Regions from separate parts of the Virgibacillus byunsanensis genome, predicted to be linked through region 2. Evidence: riboswitches for the same ligand, from Rfam matches in the RefSeq annotation. Region 2 holds a riboswitch; the other holds the start of a gene.

Region 1 (4,429 bases), on a different contig from region 2:
AATTGGTTGTCATCCATGGGCAATTCCTCCTTTACCGTCTTCCTCATCCAATTTCTCAGCTAACTTTTTTTTGCCACGCATCACTCTTACCTTAATTGTTGATAGTTTAACTCCAGTAATAGTTGAAATTTGATCATATGGTACATCGTGAAAAAAATGAAGTACGATAGGAACCCGGTATTTTTCGTCTAACTGGTGAATACATTGAAGCAATAATTCATCTTCTTCATCACGAATAATGCTTTCTTCCACATGATCAGTTGAAGCGTTACATTTCGTCTGATCATTCTTCAAACGAGTAAACTTATTTAACCAACTAGACTGTTTCCTGTGGTAATCCTTTGCTGCATTCCAGGTAATTTTATAAAGCCAGGTAGTGAAAGAAGATTTACCATCAAACTGGTAAAGAAATCGGTATACTCGTATAAAAACCTCTTGTGACACATCGGGTACATCGTGGTAGGGAACTCCAATTTGGAAAGCAAACCGCTCTACTGTCGAACTATAATGATCAATTAGCCCGCTAAACGCTTGTAAATCCCCATTTTTACAAGCCTTAATTAAATCCTGCACGTATTGTCCCCTCCTTAACTCTCTATCAGTGAAACGTAACGATTAATAAAAAGGTTACATTTAAAAATAAGGATGTTTTAGTAAAGATTGTTGTTTTTGTCACAATAAGTATAAACTGCGACGTAACTTTAGGCTTACTTCTAAGAACGCGTGCTATTACCTCCGTCTGGGATCGCTACGGGCGGATGCTTTCCGCGGGCACGGCTTCAGCCTCCGAAGCGGAAAACCACCACTTCGGTGTCTTCAGACACGTGCTGTTCCCGCAGGAGTCACCGCCCTCCGCTCACCCTGACTGGTAAGGGGTTCTATTAATACTAATACAGTCTCACGACAGTAACAGAAATAAAGCGGAGGAAATACACGTAGACTCCTTGAAAATGTAAAGACCACATTTTCTTCATGCGATGTCTAGCTATGTAGCTTTCCTTATCCTGTGGGAGCAGAGGCCTAGCCTGAGACCCCAGAGAGCGTTAGCTCGAGGAGGCTCATCAGCCGCCCACGGAAAGCGAAGTGTATTTCCGTAGCGGTAGGTTAACCGTCACATAAAGTTACGTCGCATTTTACATCAACTATGAAGTAAAAAAAAACAACAATGCGTGCGAAAGTAGCCAAAAATAAAAACATGTAATTTCGTAAGGAAACTACATGCCATTATTTTTCTTTAAGCTCTTCTGCACAACTATTACATAACGAGCTACCATCTTCATGTACACCATCAAAAAAGCCATTCTCACAATAAATATTTTTCCCACAAGTTTCACACTGTCCAATTAATTCCCGCACCATGATCACCTCTTTCATCCAATTATACATTTTTACAAATAAAAAGATAACCTCTCTAATAGAAGAGAAGTTATCTTTGTTGTGAGCGGAAATTGTCATTATGCTGCTTTTAGTAAAGTTCTCGGCTGTTTATGGAACAGGAAGAACACTAAAATTGTACTCAAAATAAATGACGGTAGCATGTAGGAACCATTATAGACTAATGAATAAATCCACACTTCTTGACCTTCAGGTGCAAATTGTCCCCAAAATACGATTCCTGCGTAAAAATGGGCAATGAATCTTAAAGTTGCACCAATTAACACACCTGACATTATATATATAAAGCTTACTTTAGTCTGGCCATTTTTAATTGCTTGTTGTAGTGGTTTAGCAAACAATCCTGCGAAACCTAATACAGTGAATGCAAATCCGTACTCAATGAATCCTTGTAGAGGTGTTAGGATGGATGCCCCAAAGACAATTTGTAACAGTCCCCATAATAATCCAGAAGTTAATCCACCTTTAATTCCCCAACGAAATGCAACAATAAACACTGGAATCATCGCAAAGGATACTGATCCTCCATTTGGCCATATTTTAAACGCTAAAAACGGAATTATATCTAAAACTAAAGCTAATCCAGTAAACATTGCTACTTCAATTAAAAACAATGTTCGTTTCGAACTCATTAAAATTCCTCCCCTTTTTAAAGCAAATTTCTATAATTTTCCACACAAAAAAGCAATGCCAAGGGGAAGCTTCCTGATGGGGAATCCGCTCACATTGCTTTTTATTCCATCAAAAAAGCCACCATCCCTACGCTAGTATTAACTAACAGGTTCAAAGGGTAAGAACTACAAACATGTTCACTCTCAGCCAAATGGCTCCCCCTGTAGGCTTTATTCATATGCTTTTATGTTACGTGTATTATAACGTATTCGCTAGATTTTGGCAATCAAGTCTTATAGAGATAGAAATTCTTCTACATCATTCACACAAAGCTGAATGGCATCTTCCCAGAAATCAGCTTTTGTTAAATCAACATTTAGATGTTTTTCTGCTAACTGTTCCACATTCATTCGTCCGGTATCCCGTAATAATGCGATGTAATCATCTTCAAAGCTACCGCCTTTTTTCTTGGCATGGGCATAAATACCAAGGCTGAACAAATAACCAAATGTATATGGGAAATTATAGAATGGTACCCCAGTAATATGGAAATGAAGTTTTGATGACCAGAAATTTGGGTCATAATCTTCAATGGAATCACTATATGCTTCTTTTTGAGCCTCAACCATTAGTTCATTTAACCGGTCAACAGAGACCATTCCTTGCTTGCGTTCCTCATAAAAGCGTTGTTCAAAAATAAACCGAGCATGAATATTCATAAAGAATGCAACACTACGTTTGATTTTATCTTCCAGTAAGGACATTTTTTCTTCTTTGTTCTCGGCACTTTTAACAGAAGCATCCGAGACAATCATCTCTGCAAAAGTGGAAGCAGTTTCTGCAACATTCATCGCATACCCCTGATTCAATCCATGGACATCATTCATCACATGCTGATGATAAGCATGGCCTAATTCATGGGCCAATGTTGCGATATTAGATGACGTTCCTGAATAGGTCATGAAAATGCGTGTTTGTTCACTTTCAGGAAAGCTTGTACAAAAGCCTCCAGGGCGTTTACCGGCACGATCCTCAGCCTCAATCCACCGTTTGTCAAATGCCATTTGTGCAAAGTCAGCCATTTTTGGACTAAACTCACCAAAGTGATTCACAATAAAATCTGCACCTTCTGAGTAACTATACGTTTTCACTGATTTATTTATTGGTGCTCCAACATCATACATACTCAGTTTTTCCAGTCCTAATAAATCTGCTTTTTTCTGAAGGAAATCAACAAAAGGTTTCTTATTGTTCGAGATAGCAGTCCACATCGCATCTAATGTTTCTTTTTTCATACGGTTGATTGCTAATGGCTCTTTTAACACACTATCCCAGTTACGATGCTTATATGTTTGCAGGCGAAAACCACCTAAATGATTTAACGTCTGTCCAAATAAATCCGCCTTCTCACTCCAAGCTTTATCCAGTTGCTGAGATACATGTTTACGAACCGTACGATCTGGGTTGCTCAATTTATTGGATGCTTGTCCAACCGAGTACGATTTCACTTCACCATCTTCTTCTATTTCCACACTCATATTCCCAACGATTGTATTATACATTTGACCCCAGGCATGATAACCATCAACAGCCAAATCATTAATTAAAACCTCTTCCTCAGATGACAAAAGGTCTTTCGCCTTTTCTCTATCTTCGTTCAGCACAAAATCAACTTTCTTTAAAAGAGGGTGATTTAACAACTGGTTCCACGTCACATCGTCAATGGAAACTAGCTTTTGAACAAAATTCGTTCTTACTGCATCCATCTTTGCTTTCATTTCACTACGTTTACCAACTAATAGGTTCGCTTTTTCATCCTTTACATCTTGTGCAGTTAAACAACTAATGAAAGCAAATGATTCCCTCAACTTTTTCGTCGTACCTTCCAACTGATCGACCACTTTTTTTAATGATTCTGCGTTTGCAGCATCAAAGCTATTTACCGTTACTGTCAATTGCTCCATCTCTTTTTCAATATCTTCAAGATACGTACGGAACTTTGTCGAATTACTACCACCTGGGAAAATAACATCTAAATCCCATGTAGGATTGTACGTTTTTAGCATCAAACCGCTCCTTCTATAATTGGTTAATATAAAGCCATTTATATTATAACGAAAAATGAAAATATTTTCACTGAAAGGAACCTAATTATACCTCTCTTTATCACAGATAAAAGTAACCAAAAACCCTCCCACAACCTATTGAACATGAGAGGGTTTTTTTAAAAATTAATTTGAAAAAGTGGCTCCTGTTGATGGGTGCGCATAAATTTGGACGTCACCGAAATCCCTTGTATGAATTAGATAAACATGGTTTTGTGTACTCCCTAATATCTCATAGGTTAGTCCACCAAATTTTGATGGTCGTAAAAAACCCCGTTCATTTCCTTTTGATGGTTGTGCCTCAAGCGAATAGATCC
Region 2 (4,429 bases):
GTTTTTTTAAGGGCACTTTTTCCCCTTCTTCTAAATAGACTCTCGTTCCTTCTGTTTCTCTAGCATTACGACTAACTGTGACAACAGAATCTAGTTTACCAGATTCGATTGCAAAGATAGCTGTAGCGATTTTAGTCAAACTAGCTGGGTACATTTGAGCAGTTGCATTTTTTTCATAGAGTGCTGTACCAGAATCGGAATCTATCATGATCGCCGCTTCACTATTTACCAGTGGCGGATTTGTGTCCGGTGAACTTAGGGCTTTTGGCACGAACATTATATTCAGAGCTAGGATTGTTGTAATGATTACTGTCATCTGTTTCACTATTTCACCTGCTTTGATAAAAATTAACTTAGCCGATATTATTCTAATTCAATTATAAATGAATTTTACCCCTAAAAAATATAGATGAATGAATTGTTAATTGCTTGTAACAGGTAAATTTAGGTATTTAATTATAATTTATTATTGTTCATTTTTTCGTCTCATTTTCTCCATAAAAAATGGATACTTTTATTCTATAATCACTATTGTAAAGGTAATAAATAAGAAATTAATTGGAGGGAATAATGATGAAAAAAAGTTTATTATTAACATTATTTTTAAGTTTAATTTTAGTACTTGCAGCGTGTGGCGGAGATGACAGTGGTGCTAACGCAGATACTAAAAAATCAGATAAAGATACTACAGAGCAAAGCGACGACAACAGTTCTTTAGAAGCTGAAGCTAACAACGAAGTTAACATCACAGCAACTAACTTTGATTTAGGCCAAGAAGAATATGTAGTACAATCTGGCGAGGAAGTTACCATAACACTTACAAATGAAGAAGGTCACCACGGTATTAGTATCGATGAATTTGATGTAAAAATCGATGGCGAAGGTCAAGCAACATTTACACCTGAAGAACCAGGGGAATATAAAATCTACTGTAACATCATGTGTGGAGAAGGACATGGCGAAATGGTAACTACATTGGTTGTTGTATAATTACGATAGATAAGAAAAGAGCTGCTCAACTAGGAACAGCTCTTTTTATATTATTAATATCCGTTCGATTAGTCCATTTATACCCTACACCCCATACCGTTTTAACATAATCATCAATTGGAAAGCCTGAATTCCTAATCTTCACCCTCATATTTTGTACATGTGAATCTACTGTTCTACCATCTGTGACTGAATTATAGCCCCATATCAAGTCAATTAATTGCTCTCTAGCAAATACTTGATTCGTATGCTTCATTAAGTGACCCATTATAGTAAATTCTTTAGGTGTTAACTTAATCGCCTTTTTATGGTAAGAACAAACATGTCGATCTTCATCCCATAGTAAACCATTTATTTCAATGTGATTATCGGTTTTTTTCCGGTGTGTCAATATCTCTATTCTAACTAACAATTCTTCTGCACTAAATGGCTTAATAATATAATCATCTGCACCTGATTGTAAGCCTTTAACAATTTTGTCTTGCTGTTCACATGCCGCTACAATCATTATAGGAATATCAGAAACGTCTTTGATTTTACTGCAAAACTTCGATATATTCACTTCCACCATCGTCAGGTCAAGTAAAACTATTTCAAAAATTTCTTCCCTTAACAGGGCTAAAACCTCATATTCTTCTTGAACCTGTTTACAAATGTGTTGCGGATTCAAATACAATGCAGATAAATCTTGTTTACGGTCTTCATTACTACTAATGAATAGTACTTTTTTCAATGAAGCCACCTCCAAATACATTGTTTCTAATTTCAGTATAAGAAGAGCTTACAATCATTTCCGTGACGCAGGTCACATTTTTTAAAGTAAAAATTTTAATATGCTTTACAATGTTTACTATCCTCGTTAAGATAGATGTAGGAAAACTGCATAAAGAATGTTGCACTAGGGGAGCTGTGAAACAACGGCTGAGAAGAACTGTTATGTTCTGACCCTTTGTACCCGAACTAGATAATACTAGCGTGGGGAAGTGCAGTCGTCGTATGGTATCTATACTTTTTAAGCAATCAAAACATACAACCAGACTGCATTCCCCACGGGATGCAGTCTTTTTATATTGAAAATTTTCCATAAAACAGGAGGAGTTTAGTATGACAGAACAAACTTGTGGAACTACAAACATTGCTGGAGTGAGCTTTTCGGTATACCCAATGTGTGACGGCTTTGTAGATATTATTAAAGATGCTTTAAAAGAGGTGGACACATCAAAGGTTTATATGAAAACAGACGATGTCACCACGACGGTTCGCGGAAAGCTCACACATGTATTTGATGTGACAAAAGCTACTTTCATGCATGCTGCCAAGACCGGTGAACATGTAGCATTTCAAGCAACCTACTCATTAGGGTGTCCTGGTGATTCCTCGGGTGATGCTTATATGGCAGAAGATGAACAGACCATTAATACAGAAAAAGTGAAAACAATGAAACAACCGGTAGGTGCAAAATTTTCGCTTTACCCGTTAGGTGGTGGAAATTATATGGATGTTATTTATGAACAAATCGAAGCAATGAAACAACATGTAACTGTTTCTTCTGCTCACTATTCGACTCGTCTAGATGGAGAAGCAGTTTCTATATTCGATGGACTAGAGCGTGTCTTTACAGCAACTGTTGAAGGAGGGTCCAGCCATACGGTTATGACCGTTTCCATTTCAGCAAATAGTCCATCACATAAAGGAGGTGTCTTCAATGAGTAATTGGCGCTTTAAAGAAATCGTTGTTATGGCTGCACTTGCAGTTGTTTTTGGTGTTGTATATTTAGCCTTTTTTCCAGTTGGTAATATCTTAGTTGGCTTCTTTGGTCCAATTGGTTACGATCTCATTTTTGGTATTTGGTTTATCGTTTCCATTATCGCTGCCTATATTATACGAAAACCTGGTGCAGCATTTTTATCCGAAACAATAGCAGCTATGGTCGAAGTCTTACTCGGAAGTGTAGTTGGACCGATGTTAATTATTGTTGGAATGATTCAGGGGATTGGTGCCGAGGCTGCATTTGCGGCAACAAGATGGAAAAATTACTCATTATGGGTATTAATGGGTGCCGGTGTTGGTGCCGCTATAACTAGTTTTGTTTACGGCTATTTCATAAGTGGATTTGCAGCATTAGATAGCGGCTATGTACTAGCGATGTTTATCGTTCGTATGGTAAGCGGTGCATTGATAGCAGGTCTATTAGGTAAAGCATTAAGTGATGGTTTAGCAAGGACAGGTGTCTTATCAAACTTTGCGTTAGGAAAAGAATACCGAAAGATGAAACGTTCAGCATGAATCCATTGATTAAAGTTGACCACCTCTATCTACATTTTGAGAATCAACAAAATAAGAACACCTTGTCAAATGTAAGTTTTCAATTGGAACATAACGAAAGTATGCTTATTCTTGGTCCCAGTGGGTGTGGAAAGAGTACATTAACATTTTGTCTAAACGGGCTTTATCCACGTGAATTAGATGGCGAAATGGGTGGGGATATCTTTATAAATGGTCGAAAAACAACAAACTACCGACCAGGTGAAATTAGCCAGTCTGTTGGAGTTGTTTTTCAGGATCCGGAAACACAGTTTTGTATGCTAACTGTTGAAGATGAGGTGGCATTCGGTTTAGAGAACATTTGTGTTCCCCACGAGGTGATGGATGAAAAGGTTGATGAAGCACTTCGTCTTGTTAATATGCTTTCCTATAAAAGATCAACCATAACTTCCCTTTCCGGAGGTCAAAAACAAAAGCTTGCCCTAGCATGTATTCTAGCTCTAGAGCCGTCACTTCTTATTTTAGATGAACCAACTGCAAACTTAGACCCTATTGCATCAAAGGACTTAATTTCAACTATCCATGCTTTAAAGAATAAAACTAATTGCGCGCTCATTATTATTGAACATCAGTTAGATGGTTGGGTTGAATTAGCTGATAGAAGTCTTCTATTAAATCGGGATGGTGAGGTTTTTTACGATGGTTCATTAAGACATGCAGTTGATTCGATGTTACCGCAAATAGAAGAACAAGGGGTTTGGCTTCCGAAAGTGACACAATATGTTTTAAACCAAAAGGGCTTTCCTAATCAGTTTATCCCTTTAACTATTCAGGAGTTTTTAGACCGCCCTTATCACCTCGATTCATCTGGTTGGGAAACAGTAAAAAATGTACGTCAAACAAATGATATTTTCATAGATGCTTCCACTATTTCATGGTCAAACAGACACCGTGATATTTTACGAGATGTTTCCTTACAAATATACAAGGGAGAATTCATCGCCATAATAGGCGCAAATGGAAGTGGAAAAACATCCCTTTCTCGTATATTAGCTGGTATTCAAAAACCTACAACTGGAACAATTCATGTTAGAGGAAAAGCACTAAAAAGCTGGAAGGAATCCCATTTACGCGCGGAAGTTGGCTATGTGTTTCAAAATCCAGAGCATCAAT

What was found. Region 2 has a riboswitch for thiamine pyrophosphate ahead of ACFQ3N_RS07405 (YkoF family thiamine/hydroxymethylpyrimidine-binding protein). Riboswitches for the same ligand answer to the same signal wherever they lie in the genome.
Region 1: linked by a shared signal. The riboswitch ahead of thiT (energy-coupled thiamine transporter ThiT) and the one ahead of ACFQ3N_RS07405 (YkoF family thiamine/hydroxymethylpyrimidine-binding protein) in region 2 are both predicted to bind thiamine pyrophosphate.

The regions. Positions count from the first base shown of each region.
Region 1 is NZ_JBHTKJ010000030.1:35,176-39,604, forward strand. It holds gene ACFQ3N_RS11790 (hypothetical protein) at 1-17, opposite strand, end outside; gene ACFQ3N_RS11795 (RNA polymerase sigma factor) at 10-573, opposite strand; gene ACFQ3N_RS11800 (hypothetical protein) at 1,225-1,455, opposite strand; gene thiT (energy-coupled thiamine transporter ThiT) at 1,455-2,027, opposite strand; TPP riboswitch at 2,135-2,239, opposite strand; gene ACFQ3N_RS11810 (M3 family oligoendopeptidase) at 2,301-4,073, opposite strand; gene ACFQ3N_RS11815 (N-acetylmuramoyl-L-alanine amidase) at 4,239-4,429, opposite strand, start outside.
Region 2 is NZ_JBHTKJ010000016.1:22,466-26,894, reverse strand. It holds gene ACFQ3N_RS07420 (D-alanyl-D-alanine carboxypeptidase family protein) at 1-316, opposite strand, end outside; gene ACFQ3N_RS07415 (cytochrome C oxidase subunit II) at 574-990, shown strand; gene ACFQ3N_RS07410 (response regulator transcription factor) at 1,016-1,732, opposite strand; TPP riboswitch at 1,881-1,989, shown strand; gene ACFQ3N_RS07405 (YkoF family thiamine/hydroxymethylpyrimidine-binding protein) at 2,095-2,703, shown strand; gene ACFQ3N_RS07400 (ECF transporter S component) at 2,696-3,277, shown strand; gene ACFQ3N_RS07395 (ABC transporter ATP-binding protein) at 3,274-4,429, shown strand, end outside.